3 regions of the Pandoraea sputorum genome follow, and region 2 is predicted to be linked to each of the others. Evidence: predicted binding sites of a transcription regulator. Region 2 holds the regulator's gene; each other region holds the start of a gene.

Region 1 (3,279 bases), 1.9 Mb from region 2:
TAGCGGTCCACCGCCGGATCTTCCACCAGCATCTTGACGATGGTCGGCACCGTGAACATGTTGTCGACCCGATGACGCTCGATTGCCTGCCAGACCTGTTCCGCATCCATCTTCTCGCCCGGCAACAACACGCTGGCCGCGCCGCGCGCGGTGTTGACGATGGCGTGAATGCCCGCGCCATGCGAAAGAGGGGCGACGACCATCGAGCGGCTGCGATACGTGATGCCAGGCATCAGATCGGCCAGGTGGTTGGTGACGACGAACGCCATCTGCCCGTGCGAGAGCACGCCTGCCTTCGGATGGCCGGTTGTGCCCGAGGTGTAGAAGAACCACAACGGATCTTCGTACTCCACCTCCTCCTCGTACCCCTGTGCACCCATGTGTTCGGCGACGAGCGTCTCGTAGTGCAGCTCGCCCGCACGCGGCGCACCGAGGGCGATGACGTGGCGCAATGCGGGCGACGCCGCACGTACCGCATCGACGTGGCCTTCGAAACCCGCGTCGTAAATCATCACGCAGGCGCCGCTCGACTGCCCCAGATACGCCGCTTCGGGCGCGGTGATACGGAAGTTCGTCGGCACCCACACGGCCCCGAGGCGAAACGCAATCCACGCGCTCTCGAAAATCGGCAGGTTGTTGCGCGAATGCACGAGCAACTTGTCGCCCTTCTTCACGCCGAGCTTGCGCAGCGCGTCGACGGCAGCATTCACGCGGGCGTCGATCTCGCCCCACGTCGCTACGTTGTCGCCGACGATCAGACCAGCTTCGTCCGGGTGCCGCCGCGCGACGTCGGCCAACAACCGGCCGAGGTTCATGACCTTCTTGAGCATTTCTCGTCTCCTTGATCGCCCGGCACGCTTAGCGCGCTTCGAGAATGCTCACGTAGTTCGCCACGGCCGCGCCGCCCATGTTGAAGACACCCGCCAGCTTCGCATCGGGAATCTGCATGTCGCCCGCCGTACCCGTCAGTTGCATCGCCGCCATCACGTGCATCGAGACACCGGTAGCCCCCACCGGATGCCCCTTCGCTTTCAGACCGCCCGACGGATTGACCGGCAGCAGCCCGTTCTTTTCCGTCAACCCTTCCGCAAGAACACTCGCGCCCTGCCCCGGCTTGGCCAGCCCCATCGCTTCGTATTCGATGAGTTCGGCGATGGTGAAGCAGTCATGCGTCTCGACCAGCGACAAGTCCTTCAGCGACACCCCGGCCACGCCCAGCGCCTGACGCCACGCATGCTGACCGCCTTCGAATGCCAGCGGATCGCGTCGCGAGAGCGGCAGATAGTCGTTGACCTGCACGGCGGCGCGAAAGCCGACCGCCTTGGGCATGCTGCGTGCGACGTCCGCCTTGGAGATGACGAGTGCAGCCGCACCGTCCGACACCATCGAGCAGTCGGTGCGCTTGAGCGGACCGGCCACGAACGGGTTCTTCTCCGAGACATTGCGGCAGAAGTCGTAGCCGAAGTCGCGACGCATATGGGCGTACGGATTCACCGAGCCGTTGCGGTGGTTCTTCGCGGCAATGCGCGCGAGCGCGTCGGACTGATCGCCGTAGCGGTCGAAATAGGCCTGCGCGATGGTGCCGAACACGCCTGCGAAGCCGCCGGGAATCCCGGCCTCCTCACGCGCATACGAGCATTTGAGCAGCACTTCACCGACCTGCGGCGTGGCGAGTTCGGTCATCTTCTCGAAGCCGATCACGAGCACATGTGTGGCTTTGCCCGCTTCGATGGATTGCAGCCCGCCGTGCACGGCGGCCGAACCGGTCGCGCACGCATTTTCGTAGCGCGTGGCGGGTTTGAAACGCAGGCCGGGAATGCGGTTGAAGATGAGCGACGAAGGGAAGTCCTGATACAGGAAACCGCCGTTAAAGGTACCGACGTGAATGGAATCGATCTGTTCGGGCGAGAGGCCCGCATCGTCGAGGGCGGCCTGGGCGACGTCGGCCAGCAGAACCTCGGCGTCGACGTTATCGAGTTTGCCGAACTGGGAGTGGGCCCAGCCGGTAAGGCATGCAGCAACCATGAAGTGTCTCCGGAAAATTGGGGTCATCCAGACTCCGGTGAGCAATTTCGATGCCAGATCCCTGCAAGGCGTCTACGTACGGTCGACGTGGGCAGCGTAACGCCTGATCTGTCACATCGACGGCTCGGTCAGTCGTCGTTGCGAGGTCGTTCTCTTGCCGCGCTTGTGGCGCATGCGGTGCTTGTGGCACCTGTGCAATTGACGCAAGCGTAAAGCGGGAGCCACCGGCCCATCAAGTGAATTCTTAAGCACGCCGGATGAAGAAAATTTGCTGTGCCGCAGCAATGTCCGACATGCCGAAATGCGTGCGACACCTGTCGCACCGGGCGTGGCGACATTTGCGACAGGTGTCGCAAGGCGTCGACGAAATGCGACAGGTGTCACACCCGCATGTTTGCTGGGTTCGGCCGAGCCTCGCTCGCGCAGCAAATCGCACCATACCCGCGACACGCTCGCGAAGGCTTGTTGCGCCTGATGAAAGGCGCGCGGCCGACACGCGGCACCGCCCCCGGGATTTCACTAATGCTTAACAACGTAAGGGTTTTCCCGTTCGGATGCCGAACTGGCATTCGATTTGCGTAAGATTAGCCAGCCACTTTTCCGAGTTGGCCGGGTCGTTGCATGGCAGCACGTGTGCACGGCCCGCGCTTCAGACGCAGTCACCAAACCAATAAACAGGAGACAGCAGTATGAGCACCATGGACCGCCGCCACTTCATCAAGGTTGTGGCCGCCACATCGGCCGCCGCCGCTACGGGGTTGTATCAGACGCAGGCGCACGCTGCCGAATTCACATTGAAGTTCGCCAATAACCTGCCGGTCAGCCATCCGATGAACATCCGCGCCAAGGAGATGGCGCAGAAGATCGCCGAACAATCAAAAGGCCGCATCGACTTTCAGATCTATCCGAACAATCAGCTCGGATCCGACAGCGATATGCTGAGCCAGATTCGCTCGGGCGCAATCGACTACTTCACGCTCTCGCCGCTGATTCTCGGCACGCTCGTGCCGGCCGCGCAGATTTCGGGCGTGGGCTTCGCGTTCAAGGACTACAGCCAGGTGTGGGCCGCCATGGACGGCGATCTCGGTGCGCACGTGCGCGGCCAGATCGCAAAGACGACCGTGTTCGCGTTCGACAAGATCTGGGAGAACGGTTATCGCCAGATCACCACGAGCAGCCGTCCGATCAACTCGCCGACCGACCTTAAAGGCCTGAAGATCCGCGTGCCGACGAGCCCGCTGTGGACGTCGATGT
Region 2 (3,279 bases):
TTGATGGCCTCGCGACCGTGATCCTGAACCTTGTCCTTGTACTGCATTACCTTGCGGTCGAGCATGTCGATCAGCTTGTCGATGGCGGCATACATATTCTCGTCACACTTCTCGACGAAAATTTCCTTGCCCTTGAGAAACACCGTGACGCTCGCGATCTGGCGTCCGCTCTTCTCCTTGGTTTTGTCGACAGAGAGGATCACCTCGGCGCCAATTAGCTGGTCGAAATGATTCAACACGCGGTTAAGCTTGTTGACGACAAATTCGCGCAGCGAAGGCGTGAGTTCGAGATGGTGTCCACTGATCTTCAGATTCATAGCTGCTCTCCTTGCTGAAATGCCGAAGTGCAGGCCGCGTCAACGTTGACGCTGGCTAGCGAGGGTGCGAGCCATTGACGTGACGCAATGTCGCACTGCGGCGTAATGCCCCAGCGGCCAACATGGCGCACCAGGACTGTCCTACAAAGATTTGCGCAAGTTCACTGCGGGGATTCGCATGGCCTCGCGGTACTTCGCGACAGTGCGCCGCGCCACCACAAAACCTTGCTCTGCCAGCAGTTCCGCGATACGGCTATCGGAAAGGGGGCTCTGCGGGTCTTCTGCTCCTATGAGTTGCTTGATGAGTGCGCGGATGGCGGTCGATGACGCAGCGCCTCCGGCTTCCGTTGCCACGTGTGATCCGAAGAAGTACTTGAGCTCGAAGGTTCCAAATGGAGTGAGCATGTACTTACTCGTTGTCACGCGTGAAATCGTGGATTCATGTAAACCCAGCGTATCAGCAATCTCGCGTAAAACCAAGGGCCGCATGCCGATTTCGCCATGCGTGAAGAAGTTCTTTTGGCGCTCGACAATCGCCTGCGCCACCCGCAGGATCGTGTCGAAGCGTTGCTGGATGTTCTTGATCAGCCAGCGCGCTTCCTGCAACTGCTGTTGGAGGTTGCCGGTTCCCGGATCGTTCCGGTTATTTCGGAGAATGCGCGCATACATCTCGTTGATACGCAGACGCGGCATGACTTCCGGATTCAGCTCCGCCGTCCAGCCGCTCCCTTGCTTGCGTACCAGCACGTCCGGCACGACATAGTCGGCCTGAGGCGCGCCGTAAGCCGCGCCCGGGAAGGGGTCCAGCGAGCGAATCAGCTGATGCGCGGCGCGCAGGCCGTCTTCACCGACACCTAGCAGGCGGCGCAGACGCGTGTAATCGCGCGCGGCCAGCAGTTCCAGGTGATCGGTGACGATGCGCAGCGACAGGGTGCGCACACCGCTAGCGGGCAGACGCTGGAGCTGTAGACGCAGGCATTCGGCCGGGCTGCGGGCACCCACGCCCGCCGGGTCGAAGCTTTGCAGCAGCGCCAGCGCCGCGTTGATCTCTTCCGTTTCGAGCGCCAGTTCTTCAGGCATTTCGGCCTGAATTTCGTCGAGCAGGCTACCGAGGTAGCCGTCTTCGTCCAGCGATTCGATCAGGAATTCCACCAGCGCGCGGTCGCGCGGACTCGCCTTGGTCAGGCGCAGTTGGGCCAGCAGATGTTCGCGGAGATTGGGGTGGTCGACGTGAAGTTGCGGACGCGCATTGTCGTCGTCGTCCGATGCGCTGCCGGAGCGGGCGAAGTCGTTCAGGCTCCAGTCGCTGCCGTTGTCCGACGCGTTGTCGTCGAAGCGGGCCTCACCATCGAGTTCGCGTGCTTCGTCGTGACCGTTGGAGGCCTCGGGGCCATTGTCGTTCGAACTGCCCGACGACGAACTCCGTTCGTTGCGCAGCGACCCGTCTGTGCCCACACGTACCGAACCGGCGAGCCAATCGTCCTCGCGTTCGAGCATCGGGTTCTGGGTAAGGGCGTGCTCGACTTCCTGTTGAAGTTCGAGCGTCGACAGTTGCAACAACCGGATCGATTGCTGCAACTGCGGCGTGAGGGTCAGGTGCTGAGAGGTGCGGAGTTGAAGAGTCGGTTTCATAGCGGTCTCGCCTTCATTGTAGAGGCTTTGTCACGCCAACGGAACCGTCCCTGACTCCTATCGGAGGCAGGGTTTACATGCGAAAAATCTGCTTTACATCCGGAAATTCTCGCCCAGATAGACGCGACGGACGCTTTCGTCGGCAACGATCTGGTCAGGCGTACCGGCGGCAAGCACCGAGCCTTCGCTGATGATGTACGCGTGATCGCAGATACCCAGCGTCTCGCGCACGTTGTGGTCGGTAATCAGGACACCGATGCCTCGGTCCTTGAGAAAGCGCACGATCCGCTGAATTTCCAGCACGGCGATCGGGTCGACGCCCGCGAACGGTTCGTCGAGCAAAATGAAACGCGGCTGTGTGGCCAGGGCGCGCGCGATTTCCACGCGACGACGCTCGCCGCCCGAGAGCGACATCGCCGGATTCTCGCGGAGGTGGCCCACTTGAAGCTCGTCGAGCAGGGCTTCAATGCGACGTTCGATTTCATCGCGCTTGAGGGGCTTGCCCTGCGCATCGACCTGCAATTCGAGCACGGCGCGAATGTTGTCTTCGACCGTGAGCTTGCGGAACACCGACGCTTCCTGCGGCAGATACGAGACACCCATGCGGGCGCGCTCGTGGATCGGCAGTTCGCTGATGAGGTTGCCGTCGAGCTGGATTTCGCCATCGTCGGCGGGCACGAGTCCCACAATCATGTAGAACGACGTAGTCTTGCCCGCGCCGTTCGGGCCAAGCAGACCCACGACCTCGCCGCTTTTCACGTCGAGCGACACGTCCTTGACGACGGTGCGCGCGCCGTACTGCTTCTTGAGCGAGCGCACGACGAGCGCGCTGGGCTTGCCCGCCGGGCCGGCGCCCGGGTTGATGGTCGAAGCGTTGCTGTTGGCAGAATTGGCAGAATTACTCACGCGGATTCCCGATGTTCTTGGAAGGCGACAGCGGCGGCAAATCGCCCTTGGGCGCGGCGACCGGCTTGCTGGCAGCGCCCGACGCCTGTGCGCCCGTGGCGTTGCGAGGTGCGAGCGTGGCGCGCACGCGGCCGTTCGGATTGTTGGGGTTGACCTGATCGGCGCCGCTGTTGGCGGTGTAGACCTCATTGTAGGTGTCGTACGTGATCACGCTGCCGTGAATCTCGTCGAGTACCTTCGTGCCCCCGGCCAGACGCTTGAGCGTGGCCTGCGTGGTCAGCGTAGCGACTTCGGTCTTGCCGTTGTAATAGATGGTCTGGCCCCAGCCGTCGATGTACTCGTCCATGCCGTCGCGCTTCTGACGCATGTAGGCGAGCGGGCCGCCCGGCTTGTAGTAAGCGGTGGCGTACTGATAGCCCTCCGG
Region 3 (3,279 bases), 2.0 Mb from region 2:
CGGATGGGAGGTCACGGGGCAATGGCGTTTTGCCAGCGGCTGCAAAGGGGCTTCGTGGCTCGGCGTGGGCATTGGCGGCACGCCAGCGAATGGCGGTGGCGCTGCTGCTGGCAAACCGCTGACCGCTGTGTTTCCGGCGTCGGAAGTCGAGATCGTGGACAACTGGGACGTGGTGGGAATGCAAGCCACGGGCAGTCATGACTTGCGCTTGCACAAAAAGCGGGTGGATACGGCATGGACATTCACGCGCGGCACGGCACCGACGGTTGACGAGCCGTTGTACCGCTATCCTGCAGTGTCCTACCAGGCGCAGGTCCACGCCGCCGTGAATCTGGGACTTGCACGCGCAGCACTCGATATGGTCACGGAGATGGCGGGCGGCACGAAAACCGTGACGGGGGCGCCGCGCCTCGGGGATCGCGCCTATTACCGAATCGAGCTCGGCAAGGCGGAAGCCATGTTGCGCAGCGCCCGGGCGTTCTTCTATGAGGCGCCCGAGGCCGCGTGGAATTCGATTCTGGCGGGACATCCGGTGACGTCTGAGCAGGCGAACCTGTTACGCCTGAGCGCGACGCACGCTGCCCAGATCTGCGCCGATGTCGTGCAGAAAGCCTACCGTTTGGCTGGAACGGCGGCGATTTACAACGACAATCGACTGCAGTGGATCATGCGAGACTCGCTGGTCGTGACACAGCACGCGTTCCTGGGGGAGGCGACCTACGATAGCGCGGGCGCTTTGTTTGCCGGCATCCCGCCCGTGACGCCGTATCCGTGAGGTGAGGCGCAAGATGGAGACCGCAGCGCGTCGAGGAGGGAGCGTCCGGTCTCGCGGCAACCCCCATGTCGCCTGAGGGCTTCATGTTGGTGCGCGCGAAGCGAATGTCCCGCGTCATGCACTGATGCGGTGCTGAAGTTGGGTGATGTAGCGCAGATTTATCGGACGATTCCCATAGACAGTCTGACTTCTTTTCCTTGCCCGATGTGGCATTGCCGATGATCTAGTGCGGCCTGGCACGCTTGTTGCGTAAGCGTTAGTGCCAGCGGCAAAGGCGTCGCCGGCAACGAATTCAGGTGCGACGTCGGGCGGGACAGCCTGCGACGTACCCACAGGACAACGGCGTCCCTCTGTGCTTCGGCACGGACGGACGCCGTTTTGTTTTTCGGGCGCTGCAGGCGCAACAGGAGAAGACAGCATGCGCAAACCTCGTCTGGTCGTCATTGGCAACGGCATGGCCGGCATCCGCACGCTCGAAGAGCTGCTTGAGATTGCACCGAACCAATACGACATCACCGTGTTCGGCGCCGAGCCGCATCCGAACTACAACCGCATCCTGCTCTCGCCGGTGCTCGCTGGCGAGCAGGCGTTCAAGGACATCGTGCTCAATCCGCTCAACTGGTATGCGGAGAAGGGCATCACGCTGCACCTCGGCCGCGAGGTCAGCCAAATCGACCGGCGTTGCCGCGTGGTGCGCTGTGCCGACGGCACAGAAGCGCCCTACGACCGTCTGCTTATCGCGACCGGCTCCAGCCCGTTCATTCTGCCGGTGCCGGGCAAGGATCTCGATGGCGTGATCAGCTATCGCGACATTCGCGACACCGAAATCATGATCGAGACGGCCAAAGTGAAGCGTCACGCGGTGGTGATCGGGGGTGGATTGCTCGGGCTCGAAGCGGCCAATGGCCTGAAACTGCGCGGCATGGACGTCACGGTCGTGCACCTGGCCGACACGCTGCTCGAGCGTCAGCTCGACAGCACGGCGGGCAAGCTGCTGCAACAGTCGCTCGAAGCGCGCGGCCTTGCGTTCCGTCTGTCGCATCAGACGACGGAGATTCTCGGTGACGACAACCGCTGCGTGCGCGCCGTGCGGTTCAGCAACGGCGACGAAATCGCGGCGGATCTCGTGGTGATGGCCGCCGGTATTCGTCCGAATACCACGCTGGCGGAAGCGGCCGGTTTGCACTGCGCACGCGGCATCGTGGTGTCGGACACGCTGCAAACTTACGATCCGCGCATCTACGCCGTGGGCGAATGCGTGAGCCATCGCGGCGTGGCGTACGGTCTCGTTGCGCCGTTGTTCGAGCAGGCCAAGGTCTGCGCAAATCACCTCGCGTTGATGGGCATCGGCAGCTATCGCGGCTCGGTGCTCTCCACCAAGCTCAAGGTCACGGGCATCGATCTGTTCTCGGCGGGCGACTTTCTGGGCGGCGAAGGCACGGAGGAAATCGTGCTGTCGGACCCGGCGAGCGGCGTCTACAAGAAGCTTGTGATTCGCGACGACAAGCTCGTCGGCGCGTGTCTGTATGGCGACACGGCCGACGGCGCGTGGTACTTCAAGCTGCTGCGCGAAGGGCGCACGCTGGGGGAGTTGCGCGAGCGCATCATGTTCGGCGAGTCGAGTGTGGGCGACGTCGGCACGCAAGGGCAGAACCGCGCGTCGGCCATGGCCGACACCGATGAAGTCTGCGGCTGCAATGGCGTTTGCAAAGGCACCATCGTGAAGGCCATCACGGAGAAGGGCCTGTTCACGCTCGACGAAGTGAAGAAGCACACCAAGGCCGCCAGTTCCTGCGGCTCGTGTGCGGGTCTGTGCGAACAGATGCTGATGAGCACGCTCGGCTCGACCTACGACGCCGCGCCGAAGGAGAAGGCCGTGTGCGGCTGCACCGACCTGTCGCATGCGGATGTGCGTCGCGCGGTGCGCGAGCATCGCCTGACCACGCACCGCGCCGCCTTCGACTTCCTCGAATGGCGCACGCCCAACGGCTGCGCAACGTGTCGTCCGGCGCTGAACTACTACATGCTCAGCACATGGCCGAAGGAAGCGGTGGACGATCCGCAAAGCCGCTTCGTCAACGAACGCGTGCATGCCAACATCCAGAAAGACAACACGTTCTCCGTCATCCCGCAGATGAAGGGCGGCGTGACGAATGCGAGCGAACTGCGCCGCATTGCCGACGTGGCGGACAAGTATCAGATTCCGATGGTCAAGGTCACGGGCGGTCAGCGCATCGACTTGCTCGGCGTGAAGAAGGACGATCTGGTGAATGTGTGGCGCGATCTGGGCATGCCCTCTGGGCACGCTTACGGCAAGTCGATCCGCACGGTGAAGACGTGTGTGGGCAGCGAGTTCTGCCGCTTCGGCACGCAGAACAGCACGCAGATGGGCATCGATCTGGAGACGATGCTCGCGAACATGTGGTCACCGCACAAGGTGAAGCTGGCCGTGTCGGGCTGCCCGCGCAACTGCGCCGAAGCCGGGATCAAGGACGTGGGTGTGA

Evidence for each region. The regulator sigma-54, encoded in region 2, starts transcription at its own class of promoters, with help from an activator protein. The targets are predictions, from matches to a motif close to TGGCANGNAANCTGCTTT.
Region 1: the regulator sigma-54 is predicted to act here: its motif matches at 2,064-2,081, upstream of NA29_RS19350 (acetyl-CoA acetyltransferase).
Region 3: the regulator sigma-54 is predicted to act here: its motif matches at 1,010-1,027, upstream of nirB (nitrite reductase large subunit NirB).

Annotation. Positions count from the first base shown of each region.
Region 1 is NZ_CP010431.2:4,394,043-4,397,321, forward strand. It holds gene NA29_RS19345 (acyl-CoA synthetase) at 1-830, opposite strand, end outside; gene NA29_RS19350 (acetyl-CoA acetyltransferase) at 859-2,025, opposite strand; gene NA29_RS19355 (TRAP transporter substrate-binding protein) at 2,715-3,279, shown strand, end outside.
Region 2 is NZ_CP010431.2:597,046-600,324, forward strand. It holds gene hpf (ribosome hibernation-promoting factor, HPF/YfiA family) at 1-317, opposite strand, end outside; gene NA29_RS02745 (RNA polymerase factor sigma-54) at 459-1,949, opposite strand; gene lptB (LPS export ABC transporter ATP-binding protein) at 2,043-2,813, opposite strand; gene lptA (lipopolysaccharide transport periplasmic protein LptA) at 2,848-3,279, opposite strand, start outside.
Region 3 is NZ_CP010431.2:4,355,541-4,358,819, reverse strand. It holds gene NA29_RS19175 (acyl-CoA dehydrogenase family protein) at 1-775, shown strand, start outside; gene nirB (nitrite reductase large subunit NirB) at 1,194-3,279, shown strand, end outside.